Regions from separate parts of the Kitasatospora sp. NPDC052868 genome, predicted to be linked through region 1. Evidence: riboswitches for the same ligand, from Rfam matches in the RefSeq annotation. Region 1 holds a riboswitch; each other region holds the start of a gene.

Region 1 (4,481 bases):
ACCGGGTCGTCCGGGCTGTGCAGCAGGAGGGTGGGCACCCGCAGATCGGTGCCGTCCGCGATCCGGGCGAAGTCGGCCAGATCCACGCCGGTGCGGCCCTCGGCGGCCAGCGCGCCCAGTTCGGCCGCCGGGGGGCTGAACCCGGCCCGGGTGGCGCCGCGGCGCGCGGTGGCCGGCAGGTCGAGGACCGGCGAGTCCAGGATCAGGCCGCTGATCGCGGAGGCCCAGGCCGAGCGGGCGGCGGTCTGCAGGACCATCGTGGCGCCCAGCGACCAGCCGTAGAGGATCACCCGGCCCGCACCGGCGTCCAGGGCCAGGCGCAGCGCCGCCTCGACGTCCCGCCACTCGGTCTCGCCGAAGTGGCCGAGCCCGTCGGGGGAGGCCGGCGCGCCCTGGTCGCCGCGGTAGGTGACGGCGAGGGCGGGCAGGCCGAACCGCTGCAGGACGGGCAGCACCGGGAGGGTCTGCCGGCGGTCGGTGTCCGGGCCGTGCACCAGCAGCACCCAGGTGCCGCGCTTGCCGTCCAGCCACCAGGCGGGCAGGGCGCCCAGCTCGCCCTCCGCGGCGGTCTCGGTGAAGTCCAGCCCGAGCGCGCTCATCGGGTCGCCGCGGTAGACGTCGGGGGTGAAGCGGACGGCGGTACCGGCCTTCAGGGTGCCCCGGTCGGCGCGCTCCAGCCGCCGGGTGACGCCCTGCCCGTCCTGGTGCAGGATCTCGCCGACCACCGCGTGGCCGTCCTCGCCCCACTCGACGGCCCAGCGGCCGGGGCGGGCGCTGGCCTGGCTGCGGGTGAAGGTGGCCCGCCCGGCGGCCAGGCTCTGCACCAGCACGGGGCCCGCCGGCCGCCGCGCGGCCGCCGGGTGGACCATCCGCTCGGACGCCTTCCGGCCGATCACCAGGACGGCCGCCCCGGTCCCGACGACGGCTGCCGCCACGACGGCTGCGGTTCCCCAACGCATACTCGCTCCCCGCTCTGTTGATCGCGGACTGGCCTGATCGCGGACTGGGCCGGGCGCCTCCCCGGCCGTGCACGCCCGGCGGGAGTTGCTCGGACAGACAGCCCCAGTCCACTCGCGGGGGCGGGCGACGGCCACCGGACAGGGCCGTCCGGGTCACCCGGGGCCGGACCGACCGGCCTCAGACCGGGATGTCGGTCTGCCGCCGCCCGAGCAGCTCCCAGAACCGCTCGCCGACCGGGCGGTCCTGCGGCTGCGCCGGGCGGGCCGCCGGGGCCGGGGAGCCCCAGCTGCCGGCGCCCCAGTGCGAGGCGACCTGGTACTCGCCCTGCAGCGCCGTCAGCACCGTGGCGAGGTCGCTCTCGTGCACCGGCACGATCCGGCCGATCGCCCGGGTCTGCGCCTGCCAGCGGCCGTCCACGCACTGGCGCAGCCGCTGGTCCAGCTCCTCCCGGCGGTCCGTCACCGCGACCAGCTCGCGCAGCGTCAGGCCGAGCACCTGCGCGAGCGCGTACGTCTGCTCGTCGTCGCCGTCCCAGCGGCCGGTGGCCTCGGCGGCCTGGTAGTGCCGCAGCGGGATGCCGATCCGGCGGGCGGCGGCCTCCTGGCTGAGCTCCCGGGCGACCCGGAAGTCCCGCAGCCGGGCCGGGCGGGTGCCCATCAACTGGGCGGGCGGGCACCAGAGCGCCCGGGCCAGGGCGATGAACTCCTCCTCGGCGGGGCGCAGCTCGCCGCTCTCCCAGCCGAGCACGTGGGAGGGCAGCAGCCGGACGCCGTGCGCCGCCATGCCCTCGGCGACCTGGGCCGGGGTCAGCCCGAGTCCGGCGCGGTGCGCGCGGGCGGCCGTGGGCGAGAAGGGCACCGGGGGCACGGCCGGAGGCTGTCTGCGTCGCATGGGACCAGACGGTAGGCCTTGGTGCATCGGCGCCCCAGCCGCCGAACACACGAAGCGCGGCTGTAGGCGTCTACAGGGCGCTGGACGATCCCACAGGCTGTCATGCCCCTGCGGGGGCGTGACTCGGAGGTAGCGACGGGGCGGGACGGGGGCGGGACTGGGGCTGGAAGGCGGCGGGAAACCTCCGGGGGGTGTGACCAAACCCTCCGTGACCTTGGTTGACTCCCGGTTCGGCCCCGTGATGGGATCCTTCAGCCAATACGGAGGCATGCAGAGGAAGCCGGTGCGAGTCCGGCGCGGTCCCGCCACTGTCACCGGGGAGCACGTTCGGAGAGTCACCTCCTCACCCGTCAGCGGGGCGGGGGGTGCCCGTCGGCAGGCCGTCAGAAGCCGCTGGAAGGCCCGAAGGTGCGTTCGGACCCGGAAGCCAGGAGACTCTCGCCGCCGGTACGTCGATCCAGGGCGCGGACCCTGAGTGAGGACACGCACGCGATGCAGGCTGCCCCGACCGACCGAGCCCCCGGCTGCCCGCCGCCGTGCGCCCGCTGACCCGCGCCGCCGCCTTCGCGCTGGGCGCCGTCGCGGGCCATCTCGCCGACGCCCGCTTCGCCGATCCGCGGCGCGGCCACCCGGTGGCCGCCTTCGGCAGCGCGGCGGGCCGGCTGGAACGCCCCCTCTGGCGCGACCACCGCGGCGCCGGCGCCGCCTACACCGCGCTCTGCGTGGGCACCGTCGCGGCCGGCGCGGTGGCCGCCGACCGGACGCTCGGCCGCCGGCCGCTCGGGCGGGCCGCGCTCACCGCGGCCGCGACCTGGACGGTCCTCGGCGGCACCTCGCTGACCCGGGAGGCCCGCACCATCGGCCGCTCGCTGTCGGCGGGCGACCTCGCGGCGGCCCGCAGCCGGCTGCCGCACCTGTGCGGCCGCGACCCGAGCGCGCTGGACGAGCAGCAGATCGCCCGCGCGGTGGTCGAGTCGGTCGCCGAGAACACCGCCGACGCCGTGGTGAACGCCCTGGTCTGGGGCGCGCTCGCGGGAACGCCCGGACTGCTGGCGTTCCGCGCCGTCAACACCCTGGACGCGATGGTCGGCCACCGCTCGCCGCGCTACGCCCGGTTCGGCTGGGCCTCGGCCCGGCTGGACGACGTGGCGGGCTGGCCGGGCGCCCGGCTGACCGCGCTGCTGACCGTCGCCGCCTCGCCCGAACCCCGGACCGCCTGGCGGGTCTGGCGCCGGGACGGCTCCGCGCACCCCAGCCCCAACGCGGGCCAGGCCGAGTCGGCCTTCGCGGGGGCGATCGGCGTGCGGCTGGGCGGCACGCTGGCCTACGGGAGCCGGGTGGAGCACCGGCCCGTCCTCGGCGGCGAGCTGCGGCCGGTGACGGTGGACGACATCGAGCGGGCCTGCCGGCTCTCCCGCCGGGTGGGGCTGCTGGCCCTCGGGGCGGCGGTCGCCGGGCACGCCCTCGGGCAGGCCCTCCGGACGGGGCTGACGGCGCGACGCACGCCGGCCCGGACGGCAGCACCCCCGGCAGGACTTCTGCCGGGGCTCACGGCACGGAAGCGGAGGGGGAGCGCATGAGCAACGCGCTGCTGGTCGCCGGGACGACCTCGGACGCGGGCAAGAGCGTGGTCACCGCGGGCATCTGCCGCTGGCTGGCCCGCCAGGGCGTCGCCGTGGCGCCGTTCAAGGCCCAGAACATGTCGCTGAACTCCTTCGTCACCGCCGACGGCGCCGAGATCGGCCGCGCGCAGGCGATGCAGGCGCAGGCGGCCCGGGTGGAGCCCGAGGCGGCGATGAACCCGGTGCTGCTCAAGCCGGGCGCGGACGGCCGCAGCCAGGTGGTGCTGCTGGGCCGGGCCGTCGCCGAGGTCGGTGCGATGGACTACCGCGACCGCAAGCCCCTCCTGCTGGAGCGGGCCCTGGAGTGCCTGGCGGACCTGCGCGGCCGCTACGACGTGGTGGTCTGCGAGGGCGCCGGCTCGCCCGCCGAGATCAACCTGCGGGACCGGGACATCGCCAACATGGGCCTGGCCACCGCCGCCGGGCTGCCGGTGGTGGTGGTCGGGGACATCGACCGCGGCGGGGTGTTCGCCGCGATGTACGGGACGCTGGCGCTGCTGTCGGCCGAGGACCAGCGGCACGTCGCGGGCTGGTTCGTCAACAAGTTCCGGGGCGACGCGCGGCTGCTCGCCCCCGGCCTCGACATGCTGGACCGGCTCACCGGCCGGCCGGTGCTCGGCACCCTGCCGATGCTGTCCGGGCTCTGGCTGGACGCCGAGGACTCACTCGACCTGACCACCGTGGTGGACCGCACCGAGGGGCGCGGGCCGCTCGGCGCGGACGTGCTGCGGGTGGCCGTGGTGCGCTTCCCCCGGCTGTCCAACTTCACCGACATGGACGCGCTGGCCCAGGAGCCGGGCGTCCTGGTCCGCTGGGCCACCCGGCCCGAGGAGCTGGCCGACGCCGACCTGGTGATCCTGCCCGGCACCCGGGCCACCGTCGCCGACCTGGCCTGGCTGCGCGAGCGCGGCCTGGAGCCCGCCCTCAGGGCGCGGGCCGCGGCCGGGCGGCCGGTCCTCGGCGTCTGCGGCGGCTACCAGATGCTGGCCCGCACGATCGTGGACGAGG
Region 2 (4,481 bases), on a different contig from region 1:
ACGGAGCCGTTGGCGTCGCGCAGCGCGTCCCGGGTCTGCTGGTCCCAGACGCCGAGCTCCTTGAGCTCGCGCACCAGGTACGGGTTGACCTGGAGGAACTCGCCGGAGAGGGTCTCGCGCTTGAACAGGTTGGAGACCTGCGGCTCGATGCACTCGTACACGCCGGCGATCGAGGCGATCGTGGCGGTCGGCGCGATCGCCAGCAGCAGCGAGTTGCGCAGACCGGTGGTGGCGATCCGGGCCCGCAGGGCGGTCCAGCGATCGGCCCACTCGGGCGCGGCGCTCGGGAAGTGGTCGATGTGCAGCTCGCCGCGGGCGGCGCGGGTCTCGCCGTACGCCTCGTGCCGGCCCAGCTGCTCGGCCAGGTCGGCGGAGCGCTCGTAGGCGGTGAGCATGATGCGCTCGGAGATCAGGGTGGAGAGCTGCTTGGCCTCGGCGGAGTCGAAGTCCAGGCGGAGCTGGAAGAAGACGTCCTGCAGGCCCATCACGCCGAGGCCCACCGGGCGCCAGCGCGAGTTGGACGCGCCGGCCTCGGGGGTCGGGTAGAAGTTGATGTCCACCACGCGGTCGAGGAAGGTGACGGCGGTGCGCACGGTGGCGTCCAGCCGGTCCCAGTCCATGGCGTTCAGCAGGTCCGCGGCGGTGGCACCGGCGGCGACGTGCGCGCCGAGGTTGACCGAGCCGAGGTTGCAGACGGCGGTCTCGGAGTCGTCCGTGACCTCCAGGATCTCGGTGCAGAGGTTGGAGCTGTGCACCGTGCGGCCGGGCAGCGCGGTCTGGTTGGCGGCGCGGTTGGAGGCGTCCTTGAAGGTCATCCAGCCGTTGCCGGTCTGCGCCAGGGTGCGCATCATCCGGGCGTACAGGGTCTGCGCGGGGATGGTGCGGACGGCCTTGCCGGCCTGCTCGGCCTTCAGGTAGGCCTCGTCGAACTCGACGCCCCACAGGTCGACCAGCTCGGGCACGTCGGCGGGGGAGAACAGCGACCAGTCGGCGTTGGCGTTCACCCGGCGCATGAACTCGTCCGGGATCCAGTGCGCCAGGTTCAGGTTGTGGGTGCGGCGCGCCTCCTCACCGGTGTTGTCGCGCAGCTCCAGGAACTCCTCGATGTCCGCGTGCCAGGTCTCCAGGTAGACGCAGGCCGCGCCCTTGCGGCGGCCGCCCTGGTTGACGGCGGCGACCGAGGAGTCGAGGGTGCGCAGGAACGGGACGATGCCGTTGGACTTGCCGTTGGTGCCCCGGATCAGCGAGCCGCGCGAGCGGATCCGCGAGTAGGACAGGCCGATGCCGCCGGCGTGCTTGGAGAGGCGGGCGATCTGGGCGTAGCGCGAGTAGATCGAGTCCAGGTTGTCCAGCGGCGAGTCGAGCAGGTAGCAGCTCGACATCTGCGGGTGCCGGGTGCCGGAGTTGAAGAGGGTCGGCGAGGAGGTCAGGTACTCCAGCCGGCTCATCAGGCGGTACAGCTCGGCCACCTCGCGCACCGACTGCTCGTTGTCGCCGACCGCCAGGCCGCTGGCGACGCGGAGCAGGAAGTGCTGCGGGGTCTCGACGACCTTGCGGGTGATCGGGTGGCGCAGCAGGTAGCGGCTCTGCACGGTGCGCAGGCCGAAGTACTCGAAGCGGTCGTCGCCGCTGGGGTCGATCAGGGCGTTCAGGGTGTCGGCGTGCTTGGCGACGAAGGCGGCGGTGGTGTCGCCGATCAGGCCCTCGGCGTGGCCGACGGCGATCGAGGCGGAGAACGAGACCGAGCCCTGGCTGACGGCCTCGTCGACGATCTCCAGGGCGAGGAGACGGGCGGCCAGCTTCGAGTACTGCGGGTCCTCGGCGATCATCGACGCGGCGGCCTCCACGGCCAGCCCGCGCAGCTCGGCGAAGTCCGAGCCGGCGTGGCGGCCGCGGAGCGCGGCGGCGGCGACATGGCCGGGGTCCACCTGGGGGAGATCGACGCTGCGGTCGGTCAGTAGCCGGAGCAGCGAACCGCCGGGGTCGGAAACCGTCGGTTCGGCGGGGGAACCCTGGGCGGGCAGGGTGACTGAGGCAGCGGTGGTCAAGGCGCTCTCTCCTGGCGGCGATCGGCGGCGGATCCGGCAACCGGGCCGATCGGGGCAGGGGAGCACGGCGCGAACGCCCGGTGGCGTCGCGCGACGGTGGCATCCCCGGCCCGCCCGCGAGGCCCGGAAGTACTGCACGTGCTGCAGGGCCTCTGCGGGGAGGCCGTGGCACGCCGTCGGCAGGTAGTCGGACTCGCGGGCTCTTTGGGGAGCCGCCCGCACACCGCTGCGGGGCAGTCCCGGACTCGCACCGGGTTCCCCTGCGTCGACAGCAGGGTCGAGCATACATCTAGTGGTGTCCGCTCGATGCGACACCACATGTTGTGCGGCGCCGCGTGTCGGGACGATGACGGCGGGTGCGGGCGCGGGCCCCGGCGTGTCCGGTGGACGGCCGGTTTTGGGAACGGATTGGTTACCGGACGACTGGCCGTCAGGGTCATGCCCTACGATCTCGGCACATGAGCGAGGGAACGGGCGTACCGCCGGAGTGGGCGCGTCAGCCGGCGCAGCCGGTGCCGGGTCAGCAGCCGGAAACGCCGGGTCAGGTGCCGCCGGGTCAGCCGCCCGTGCCGCCGCAGCAGCAGGGCGGGCCGCCGGTGCCGCCGCCCGGTGGCTTCGGGCCGCCCGCGACCCCGTACGCGCAGCCGGGGGCCGGGGTGCCGCCGCAGGCCCAGCCGCCGGCGCCGCCGCATGTGCCGAGCGGGCCCGGGGTGTACCCGCCGCCGGCCCCGCAGCCGATGGCCCAGCCGCAGCCCGCGCCGCAGCCGATGGCCCAGCCGATGCCGCAGCCCGCGCCGCAGCCCCACACCGGGCCGCCCCAGGGCCCCGGCGGGCCCGCCCCGTACAACCAGTGGCCGCAGCCCGCGCCGCAGGGCCCCGCCGAGCCGGACTGGGGTGCGATGGCGGACCGCCACGCGAACGAGTCCCGCAAGCGCAAGCGCCTGTGGATCGGCGCCGCGGCGCTGGCCGCCGTCCTGGTCGGCGGCGTGGTCGCGGCCGCGGTGTGGATCAACGGCAACGGCGACACCAAGGCCGACCCCAAGCCGACCGCGAGCTCCACCTCGGCGGGCGTGCCCACCGAGCAGGCGCTGGCCGTCATCTCGGACGCCGCCACCGACAAGCTCCCGGTCGACGCCGCGACGCTGTTCCCGGACCAGACCCGCACCATCGACGGCAAGGTGTGGACCCGCAAGGTGACCGGGGCCACGTCCCCGTGCTCCAAGGCGACCACCGGCGGCCTCGGCCTCGCCCTCGGCGACGACACCTGCCGCTCGCTGGTCCGCGCGACGTACGTCAGCGGCGACAGCGCGGTGACCGTCGGCGTCGCGGTCTTCGACAACAAGGCGGGCGCGGACCGCGCGCTCGGCCGTCACGCCGGCCTGATCCAGGGCCTGTCCGGCCCCGGCGTGGCCACCTTCTGCGTGACCGACAAGTCGGGCTGCACGGAGACGCACGCCGCGATCGGCCGCTTCGGCTACTTCACCGTGGCGGGCTCGCTCAAGCAGACCCCGGACCAGAGCGACCCGGTGGCCTCGACCGCCGGCGCCCTGCTCGCGGACCGCACCAAGGCGGTCCTGCTGGGCCGCGCCGGACACACCGGCTGAGTCTGCCGCAGGAGGCCGCCGGCGGACCGTCCGGCGGCCAACCGTCCCGGTGCGGACGGCAGATGGCCGTCGGATAGGATGACCGCTTTCGGGGGGAGGCACCGGCCTGCCCCAAAGCGCCCCCGAGACGGGGAATCAGCGAGCAGGAGGTACCGCGCGGTGAGCGCTGCCGTCAATGCGACCAGCAGACGGCGCAGAGCGGCAGGCCGCAGACGCGGCAGCCCGGGAGAGCCCGTCCCGTCGCTGCTGCTGCCGGCCCCGCCCACTTCGCAGGAGAAGTACAGCTACACCATCAGGCACCAGTGGGTGCTGACCCTCTGCTCGGTGGTCAGCTTCGCCTGCCTGGTGATCAGCCAGGGCCAGCTGTACTCCGTGGGGTCGTGGTTCTGGCTCTGCGTGCCGTTCCTGTTCTTCACGGTCGTCTACTACCTGGTGTCGCTGCGCGTGAACAGTTTCACGCCGAACTTCGACATCAAGGAGCACCGCCGGCTGGTCCGGCAGTGGAAGCCCGACGACCTCCCGACCGTGGACGTCTTCCTGCCGGTCTGCGGCGAGCCGATCGAGGTGCTGCACAACACGTGGACGTACGTCCGGAAGATGGCCGAGCACTACCCGGGCCTGGTGATGCCGTTCGTCCTGGACGACGCGGCGAACCCCGAGGTCGAGGCGATGGCCGCCGACTTCGGCTTCCGCTACGGCGTCCGGGAGAACCGCGGCTGGTTCAAGAAGGCCGGCAACCTGCACTACGGCTTCGGGCGCTCGGACGGCGAGTTCATCCTGATCCTCGACGCCGACTTCGCGCCCCGCCACGACCTGCTGCACGAGGTCC
Region 3 (4,481 bases), on a different contig from region 1:
ATCACCGGGGCCGAGAAGGCCGCCGTCGCCGCCAGGCTCGGGCCCGACCCGCTGCGGGCGGACGCCGATCCGGAGCTCGCCTGGCGGCGGATATCCGGCAGCCGCACGACGGTCGCCGCGCTGCTGATGGACCAGAAGGTGCTGGCCGGGGTCGGCAACGTCTACCGCGCCGAGGTGCTGTTCCGGCTGGGCATCAGCCCGCACCGGGCCGGGCGCGACCTGCGCCGCGCCGAGTGGGACGCCATCTGGGCCGACCTGGTGGACCTGATGCGCGAGGGGGCGGACGCGGGCCGGATCGACACCGTCCGGCCGGAGCACACCCCCGAGGCGATGGGCCGGCCCCCGCGGGTCGACGACCACGGCGGCGAGGTCTACGTCTACCGCCGGGCCGCGATGCCCTGCCTGGTCTGCGGTACCGACGTGCGCACGGAGGCGCACGCCGCGCGCAACCTGTTCTGGTGCCCGGGCTGCCAGCGGGTCTGACCAGGCGCACCCCGCCCGGGCGCGTCGGGTCTGCCGGTGCGCGCCCGGACACCCCTGTGCCGGGGGCGGGCCGGACAGGACCTGGGTGCGGGGTGCTCAGCGCGGCGCACGCTGCCCGGCGTCACGGGCCACCGTCCACGCGGCCGCGGCGCCGGCCAGGCAGAGCGGCGTGTAGACGGCCAGGTTGAGCCGGTAGAAGGCCGAGTCGGTCTCGGCTCCGATCCCGGCCGCCCAGACCAGCCCCGCCAGTCCGCGCGCGAGCAGTCCGCCCGCGACCGCGCGCGGACCCCACCGCAGGGCGAGGGCCGGCAGTCGGCGGGCGGTGGCGGGCATTACCCCGCCGCGGGCCGCCACCAGCGCGGCGCCCGAGAACAGCAGCGCGGCGAGCGGCAGCACCACCCGCGGGGTGAAGGGCACGTCGGCGTTGAGCACCAGCTGCGACAGCGCCGCGGTGTCCGGCGCCGGCCAGGTGCGGCCGGTGGCCCAGTAGACGTGCAGCAGCCCGTCGGCGGCGAGCACGGTGGCGATGGCGAGCGCGGCGGTACGGCGGCGATTCATGGCGACCCCTCGGATGTCCCGGCAGTGTGTCGCCCCACAGGAGCCGCCCCGGCGGGCGGACGTTCCCGTGGCGAGCGTCACAGTGGAAAGCGGTGCGGACGAGGGAACGTCCGGCGGTTTCGGCGCCTCTGATCGGACGTGGATGGTCCCGACACCCCAACGGATACCGCCGTGCTGGTCCGTGCCGCCCAGCGCGGCGACCAGCTGGCCGTCAGCGAACTGCTGGAGCTGGTCACACCGTACGTGCGCCGGCTCTGCGGTCCGATCGCGCTGGACGACGGGCCGGACGCGACCCAGGAGGCGCTGATCGCGGTGTTCCGCCGACTGCGCCAGCTCAAGGACCCGGCCGCGCTGTTCGGCTGGGTCCGCTCGATCGCCGTCCGCGAGGCGGTCCGGCATGTGCGGCGGGTCGCCCGCTGCGTCCCCGCCGACCTCTCCGAGCTGCCCCGCCCCGGCGATCCGCAGCTCGCCACCGACATCGAGGACGTCCTCGCCCGGCTCACCCCCGAGCACCGTGCCGTCCTGGTGCTGCGCGACATCGAGGGCCTGGACGAGCGGGCCACCGCCGACCTGCTGGGCGTGGCGACCGGCACCGTGAAGTCCCGGCTGTCCCGGGCCCGACTCAGCTTCCGAAGGGCGTGGCAGCAGTGACCGAGCGCATCCCCTGGCCGGTAGCCGACTTCGACCCGGTCCGCCGCCTGCACGTCATCGCCGCCGCCACCCCGGGCGGCGCCGTCCACGAGACGGTGATCGACGTCCCGTTCGACCAGGTCTGGGCGGTGGCCGCGGACCTGGAGGGCCGACTGCCGCGCTGGCTGCCCGACATCCGGTCGGTCCGCCTCGGCGAGGGCCCGGCGGAGGGCCGCCGGCAGGCCCTGGTGGTCGGCCACTCCCGTCTGCGCGCCCGCTTCGACGTCGAGCAGGCGCCGGGCTGGTGCCTGATGCGCAGCCGCTTCCTACTCGGGGGTCTGGCCGCGAGGCCCGAGTCGGACGGCACCCGCTTCGCCTTCCTCGGGGCGTTCCGGCTGCCCGGCGCGGCCCTGCTCGCCCGCGCCCTCCACCCCGTCACCGAGCCGCTGGCGGACCGTTCGCTGCGCCGCTTCGAACGCCTGGTCCGGGAAGGCTGAGGGCGGTCCGGCTCACGGGTCGGTTCCACACCCGGGCGGGACGGCGCCGAGCGCGGCGGAGGGCGGGTCAGCCCGTGGCGGTGGCCGGTCCGGGCTGCTCGATGACGGGCTCGTGGTGCTCGGCGGCGGCGCACTCGTCGAGCAGGGGGCGCAGGGTGTCGTCCACGAGCCGGTAGCGCACCACGCGTCCGTCCTTGTCGCCGGTGACGGCGCCGGCCGTGCGGAGCAGCCGCAGCGCCTGGGAGACGGCCGGATCGCGCATCCCGGTGGCCACCGCCAGGTCGCTGACGGCGAGCGGGCCGGCCCGGTGCAGGGCGAGCAGCAGGGCGAGTCGGCCGGGATCGGCGAGCAGGGAGAACCGCTCGGCCCAGGAGCGGACGTGCGCGGTGTCGCCGATCGCGGCGATGGCCTCGCAGACCCGGTGCCCGTCGATGGTGCGCCGGCCCTCGCGGTCGGCCGGTACGAGATGCATGGGCCCATTCTTGCAGCCGGCCCGGGTGGCCGCCGGGCTGTGATCCTGGACACCTGCGCAGGTGCGCAGCCTTGCAAGGGTGTTGCGAGGGGCCCTACGGTGTTGCCCGCCGTGGTGTTCGGGAAGACCGGTGACGGACCTTCAGAGGTCCCCAGTCCGGAGCGGCCCTCGCCACTGTGATCGGGGGGAGTCGTCCTATCCACGACGCCACTGGGTGCCTCGCGCACCTGGGAAGGCGGGTACGGACGCCCCGTAAGCCAGGAGACCGGCCACGGCATCTCACGAACGTCATTCCACGAGGTGCTGGAGCGTGATCCCACGATGACCCTGCCCGAAACCGCCGCTGCGCCGGCGCCGTCCGCCGTGCTGCCGTCCTTCCGCTGGCGGCGGGAGGACACGATCCGCACGGCAGGGCTCATGGGGGTGATCCTGGCCATGCACGTGGTGGCCTTCGGGACGCTCGTCTTCCTGGTCGCCCCCCAGGAGTACGCGGTCGGCACCCAGGTCTTCGGGGTGGGCCTGGGTGTCACCGCGTACACGCTCGGCATGCGGCACGCCTTCGACGCGGACCACATCGCGGTGATCGACAACACCACCCGCAAGCTGATGGCGGACGGCAAGCGGCCCGTCTCGGTGGGCTTCTGGTTCGCCCTCGGACACTCCTCGATGGTGGTCCTGATGGCCGCCCTGGTGGCGGGCGGCGCCCAGCTGGCCAACACGCTGATGGACGACGAGTCCGCCACCCACAAGTGGCTCGGAGTGGTCGGCACCACCGCCTCCGGGGCCTTCCTCTACCTGATCGGCGCGCTCAACCTGGTCGCCCTGCTGGGCATCCTGAAGGTGTTCCGGTCGATGCGGGCCGGGCGGTTCGACGAGGCGGAGCTGGAGGAGCACCTCAACGCGCGCGGCTTCCTGGCCCGGGTGCTGAACCGGGCCACCCGCTCGATCACCCGGCCCGGCCAGATGTTCCCGGTGGGCATGGTCCTCGGCCTCGGCTTCGACACCGCGACCGAGGTGACGCTGATGGTGATGGCCGGCTCCGGCGCGGCGGCGGGCCTGCCCTGGTACGCGATCGTCTGCCTGCCGCTGCTGTTCGCGGCGGGGATGAGCCTGTTCGACACCCTGGACGGGACGTTCATGAACTTCGCCTACCAGTGGGCGTTCTCCAACCCGGTGCGCAAGGTGTTCTACAACCTGACCATCACCGGGCTGTCGATCGCGGTGGCCTTCGTCATCGGCACGATCGAGCTGGTCGGGGTGCTGCACGAGAAGCTGGATCTGACCGACCCGGTCAGCGGGTGGATCGCGGAGCTGTCGCTGGACAACGTCGGCTACGTGCTCGTCGGCCTCTTCGTGGTGGTCTGGGGCGCGGCGATCGCGTACTGGCGGCTGGCCAGGGTCGAACAGCGCTGGACCCCGTCCCCGGACGGGGCTCCGGCTCCGGCTCCGACGGAGGTCTGAGGCCGCCCGGGGCGGGGGCTGCCCGGTCGGGTCTGCTCGGCGGGCGGATCGGGGTGGGGCTCCGTAGGCTCGACGCATGGCTGATGCGTACGCGGGCCGGCGGGAGCGGCTGAGGGAGCACTGCAGTGCGTCCGGGGCCGATGCGGCGCTGATCACCCGGCCGGCGAACGTCCGGTACCTGACCGGATGCCCGCCGTGCGGGGCGAGTGTGCTGCTCACCCGGGAGCGGGTGGTGCTGGCCCTGCCGGACGACCTGCCGCCGGACGACACCGGGGACCGCGCGATCGGCGAGGACCTCACCCAGCTGCCGGTGGCCGCCGGCGCGGACACCGTGCTGGCCGCGGCCGCCGCGGCCGTCCGGCTGCGGGTCGCGGACCTGG
Region 4 (4,481 bases), on a different contig from region 1:
GTTGCAGCACGACGCGGTCGCCCTTGCGCAGCCCGCGGGCGAGCATCCCGGCGGCGAGCCGGTCGGCGCGTGCGTCCAGCTCGGCGTAGCTCCAGTGGCGGTCGCCGTCGGTGACGGCGATCCGCTCCGGGGTGGCGGCGGCGTGGCGGCGGATCATGGTGTCCAGCGTCTCGCCGGTCCAGTAGCCGGCCGCGCGGTAGCGGTCGGCGACCTCCTGGGGGTAGTGGCTCATTCGGCGTTCTCCAGTCCGACGGCGTGCAGGAAGGTCCGGAACTTCGCGGCCGTCTCGGCCAGTTCGTGTTCCGGGACGGAGGCGGCGACCACGCCGGCGCCGGCGAACAGCCGCAGCCGCTCGCCGTCGGCCTCGGCGCAGCGCAGGGTCACGACCCATTCGCCGTCGCCGTCGGCGTCGCCCCAGCCGACCACGCCGGTGTAGAGGCCGCGGTCGAAGGGCTCCAGGGCGCCGATCAGCGTCCGGGCGCGGTCGGTCGGGGTGCCGCAGACCGCCGGGGTGGGGTGCAGGGCCAGCGCGAGGTCCAGGGCGCTGGTGGCGGGGTCGCGCAGGGTCCCGGTGACGGTGGTGGACAGGTGCCACATGGCGGCCGTGCGGACGAGCGAGGGCTGCGCGGGGGCGACGAGGTCGTCGCAGTGCGGTGCGAGCGCCTGCCGGACGGCGTCGACCACGAAGGCGTGCTCGGCGAGGTCCTTGGGGGAGCGGGCGAGCTCCTCGGCCCGGCGCCGGTCCTCCACCGGGTCGGTGCTGCGGGCGGCGGACCCGGCCAGCGGGTTCGACACCACACGGCGGCCCTGACGGGAGACCAGCAGTTCGGGGCTGGCGCCGATCAGGGTGGCGGTGCCGCCGGCCGGCACGGCGAAGGTGTAGCCGTGCGGGTCGCGGTCCAGCAGCCGGCCGAGCATGGCGGGGAGGTCGGTACCGCCGGGGGAGGTGAGCTCCAGGGTGCGGGCGAGGACGACCTTGGCGAGCTCCCGGTCCGCGTCCATCAGCCGGACCGCCTCGGCGACGGCGTCCCGGTAGCCCTCGGGCGCGGGGACGGGGCGCCTGGTCCACGCCGACTGCGCCGGGCGGGCGGGGGCGGCGGTCCGGGTGCCGCGGATCGGCTCGGCCCGCAGCACCCGCTCGGGGACGAACAGTTCGGCGGGGCGGCCGGGGGAGAAGGGGATCGCGCCGACCACGAGCGGGTCGCGGCCCTCGGCCCGCGCCGCGGCCAGCAGTCGGCCGGCCTCGGCGGGGTCGGGGACGGACCGGTGCACGCCCTCGGCGAGCAGGGTCCGGGTGGGGCCGACGAGGAAGGCCCGGTCGGCGGCCGGGCGGTAGGCGGCCAGCAGCCCGCTGCCGTCCAGCGGGGTCGCGACGGGGGACCGGGCCTCGGAAGCCGTGGTCATGGTGCTCCGTTCTGCCCGGTGCCGGGGGCACCGGGGTGAGGGGACTCGAAGGGGCGCGCTTCCGGGCCGCCCGGGTCGGGGTCAGGCCCGCAGCGTGGCGCCGCCGTCGACGTAGAGGTCGTGCATGGTCACGTGCCGCGCGCGGTCGCCGGCCAGGAAGAGCACGGCCTCGGCGATGTCCTCGGGGGCGGCGATCCGGCCGAGCGGGATCCCCACCCGGTAGGTGGCCGGGTCGCCTTCGAGGACCCGGCGCTCGGCGTCGTCGTCGGTCCACAGCGCGCGCTGCATCGGTGTGTCGGTGGACCCGGGCGAGACCAGGTTGCAGCGCACACCGGAGGCGGCCAGTTCCAGGCCCAGGCAGCGCATGAACATCGTGGTGGCCGCCTTGGAGGCCGCGTAGGCGGCCATGTTCATCCGGGGGACGCCGGCGGCGTTGGACCCGACGGTGACGATGCTGCCCCGGCCGCGCCCGGCCATCCGGCGCCCGACGGAGCGGCAGGTGTGGAAGACCCCGGTGGTGTTGACGGCGAAGGTGCGCTGCCAGTCCTCGTCGCTGGTTTCGATGGCCGGTCCGGCGTGCAGCACGCCCGCGACGTTGACCAGGATGTCGAGCGGTCCGTACTCACGCTCGGCCTGGTCCACCAGCCGATCGACGGCTTCGGCGTCCGTGACGTCGAGGCGGTGGACCGAGGGCCCGGAGGGGGAGAGGTCGCAGGCCACGACGCGGGCCCCGCGATCGGCCAGCAGCCGGGCGACGGCGGCCCCGATGCCCTGGGCGGCGCCGGTGACCAGGGCGGTCCGGCCCTCGAACTCCTCGGTGGATATCGATGCCACGGGTCACCGCGCCTTCGTGGCGGCCGACTTGGCGGCGTCCAGGCCGGTGCGACGCGGTCTGGGGACGCGGCTGAAGGCGGGTGGCATGGACGTTCTCCCTGGGGTCGGAGCGCGGCGGCTGTCGGACAGGCTTGCGAGACAACGAGGTAAGGTTAGCCTAACCGCATCGGGGGGCTCCAGCGCCGCCCGGGACGCGCCCGCGCGGCCGTCGTCGTGCCCGTGCGCCCCGGACCGCGCGGCCGTCCGGAATCCGGACCCGGTCGTGACGGGCGGGGCTCGCGGGCCCTAGGGTGGAGGTGCAGTCGGTTCGCCGTGTCCTCCAGCCACGGCGTCGTAAGAGGGAACCCGGTGGGAATCCGGGACTGCCCCGCAGCGGTGAGTGGGAACGACCGCCGTCACATGCACTGGGCCCCGAGGGGCCTGGGAAGCGACGGCCAGTAGGTGTCCGCCTGACTCAGGCGGACGTGCCGACGAGTCCGAAGACCTGCCACTGCCCGTGTGCACCCCGCACGCGGAGATCTCGGTGACCTCGTGGGCGGGTCGGCGGAGCGGGCGGGCACATCCTGGTGTCGCGCACCCACTGTCGTACCTTCACGTCCTCGTGCTCTCCCGGGATCGCAGCGCGACTCGCGAAGGAGAGTTCCGTGTCATCGAGTTCCACCACCGCTGCCGCCACCCCCTCCACCACCGCCCCGCAGGCCACCGTCCACGGCTACCCGCGGCAGGGCCCCAACCGGGAGCTGAAGAAGGCGATCGAGGGGTACTGGGCCGGCCGGGTCGGCGCCGAGGCCCTGCAGACCACCGCGGCGCGGCTGCGCCGCGACACCTGGCAGCGGCTCGCCGACTCCGGCGTCTCCGAGGTCCCCACCGGGGACTTCTCGCTCTACGACCACGTGCTGGACACCACCGTCGCCGTCGGCGCGATCCCGGCCCGGCACCGCGCGGCCGTCGACGCCGACCCGCTGGACGGCTACTTCGCCATGGCGCGCGGCACCCAGGAGGTGGCGCCGCTGGAGATGACCAAGTGGTTCGACACCAACTACCACTACCTGGTACCCGAGTTGGGGCCGGACACGGTCTTCGCCGCCAACCCGGCCAAGCCGGTCGGCGAACTGCGCGAGGCCCTCGGCCTCGGCCTCACCGCCCGCCCCGTCCTGGTCGGTCCGCTGACCTACCTGCTGCTGGCCAAGCCCGCCCCCGGCGTCGCGGCCGACTTCCAGCCGGTCACCCTGCTGGACCGGCTGCTGCCCGTCTACGCCGAGCTCCTCGGCGAACTGCGCGCGGCCGGCGCCGAATGGGTGCAGCTGGACGAGCCCGCCCTGGTCCAGGACCGCACCCCGGCCGAACTCAACGCCGCCGCCCGCGCCTACCGCGAGCTCGGAGCCCTGACGAGTCGGCCGAAGCTGCTGGTCGCCGGCTACTTCGACCGCCTCGGCGAGGCCCTCCCGGTGCTGGCCAAGGCCCCGATCGAGGGCCTCGCACTGGACTTCACCGGCCCCGCCGCCGCCAACCTCGACGACCTCGCCGCGGTCGGCGGCCTGCCCGGCAAGCGCCTGATCGCCGGCGTGGTCGACGGGCGCAACATCTGGCTCAACGACCTGGAGAAGTCCCTCGCCACCCTCGGCACCCTGCTCGGGCTCGCCGACCGGGTCGACGTCGCCCCGTCCTGCTCCCTGCTGCACGTCCCGCTGGACGCCGAGGCCGAGCGCGACCTCGACCCGCAGGTCGCCCGCTGGCTGGCCTTCGCCCGCCAGAAGACCGCCGAGATCACCACCCTGGCCCGCGGCCTGCGCGAGGGCACCCACACCATCACGGCCCAACTCGCCGTCAACCGGGCCGGACTGGCCTCCCGCGCGGCCTCGGCACTCACCCACGACCCGGCCGTCCGGGCCCGGGTCGGCGCCACCACCGCCCGGGACGCCCGCCGCGACCAGGCCTACGCCGAACGTGCCGCCGCCCAGCGCGCCCGCCTCGACCTGCCGCCGCTGCCGACCACCACCATCGGCTCCTTCCCGCAGACCACCGAACTGCGCACCGCCCGCGCCGACCTGCGGGCCGGCCGGATCGACGCCGGCACCTACCAGGACCGGATGCGGGCCGAGGTCCGCGAGGTGATCGCCTACCAGGAGAAGGCCGGCCTCGACGTCCTGGTCCACGGCGAGCCCGAACGCAACGACATGGTCCAGTACTTCGCCGAGCAGCTGAGCGGCTACCTGGCCACCCAGCACGGCTGGGTGCAGTCC

Evidence for each region. Region 1 has a riboswitch for cobalamin ahead of ACIGZJ_RS20835 (cobalamin biosynthesis protein). Riboswitches for the same ligand answer to the same signal wherever they lie in the genome.
Region 2: linked by a shared signal. The riboswitch ahead of ACIGZJ_RS07570 (ribonucleoside-diphosphate reductase subunit alpha) and the one ahead of ACIGZJ_RS20835 (cobalamin biosynthesis protein) in region 1 are both predicted to bind cobalamin.
Region 3: linked by a shared signal. The riboswitch ahead of ACIGZJ_RS16005 (HoxN/HupN/NixA family nickel/cobalt transporter) and the one ahead of ACIGZJ_RS20835 (cobalamin biosynthesis protein) in region 1 are both predicted to bind cobalamin.
Region 4: linked by a shared signal. The riboswitch ahead of metE (5-methyltetrahydropteroyltriglutamate--homocysteine S-methyltransferase) and the one ahead of ACIGZJ_RS20835 (cobalamin biosynthesis protein) in region 1 are both predicted to bind cobalamin.

Annotation. Positions count from the first base shown of each region.
Region 1 is NZ_JBITZW010000011.1:219,594-224,074, reverse strand. It holds gene ACIGZJ_RS20845 (alpha/beta hydrolase family protein) at 1-959, opposite strand, end outside; gene ACIGZJ_RS20840 (XRE family transcriptional regulator) at 1,138-1,851, opposite strand; cobalamin riboswitch at 2,124-2,289, shown strand; gene ACIGZJ_RS20835 (cobalamin biosynthesis protein) at 2,388-3,431, shown strand; gene ACIGZJ_RS20830 (cobyric acid synthase) at 3,428-4,481, shown strand, end outside.
Region 2 is NZ_JBITZW010000003.1:248,531-253,011, forward strand. It holds gene ACIGZJ_RS07570 (ribonucleoside-diphosphate reductase subunit alpha) at 1-2,024, opposite strand, end outside; cobalamin riboswitch at 2,209-2,350, opposite strand; gene ACIGZJ_RS07575 (hypothetical protein) at 2,507-3,652, shown strand; gene ACIGZJ_RS07580 (glycosyltransferase family 2 protein) at 3,812-4,481, shown strand, end outside.
Region 3 is NZ_JBITZW010000008.1:168,462-172,942, reverse strand. It holds gene ACIGZJ_RS16030 (Fpg/Nei family DNA glycosylase) at 1-483, shown strand, start outside; gene ACIGZJ_RS16025 (DUF3995 domain-containing protein) at 580-1,041, opposite strand; gene ACIGZJ_RS16020 (RNA polymerase sigma factor) at 1,213-1,692, shown strand; gene ACIGZJ_RS16015 (SRPBCC family protein) at 1,689-2,168, shown strand; gene ACIGZJ_RS16010 (ArsR/SmtB family transcription factor) at 2,236-2,640, opposite strand; cobalamin riboswitch at 2,736-2,929, shown strand; gene ACIGZJ_RS16005 (HoxN/HupN/NixA family nickel/cobalt transporter) at 2,962-4,101, shown strand; gene ACIGZJ_RS16000 (M24 family metallopeptidase) at 4,178-4,481, shown strand, end outside.
Region 4 is NZ_JBITZW010000008.1:25,495-29,975, reverse strand. It holds gene ACIGZJ_RS15495 ((2,3-dihydroxybenzoyl)adenylate synthase) at 1-232, opposite strand, end outside; gene ACIGZJ_RS15490 (isochorismate synthase) at 229-1,404, opposite strand; gene dhbA (2,3-dihydro-2,3-dihydroxybenzoate dehydrogenase) at 1,486-2,229, opposite strand; cobalamin riboswitch at 2,525-2,745, shown strand; gene metE (5-methyltetrahydropteroyltriglutamate--homocysteine S-methyltransferase) at 2,883-4,481, shown strand, end outside.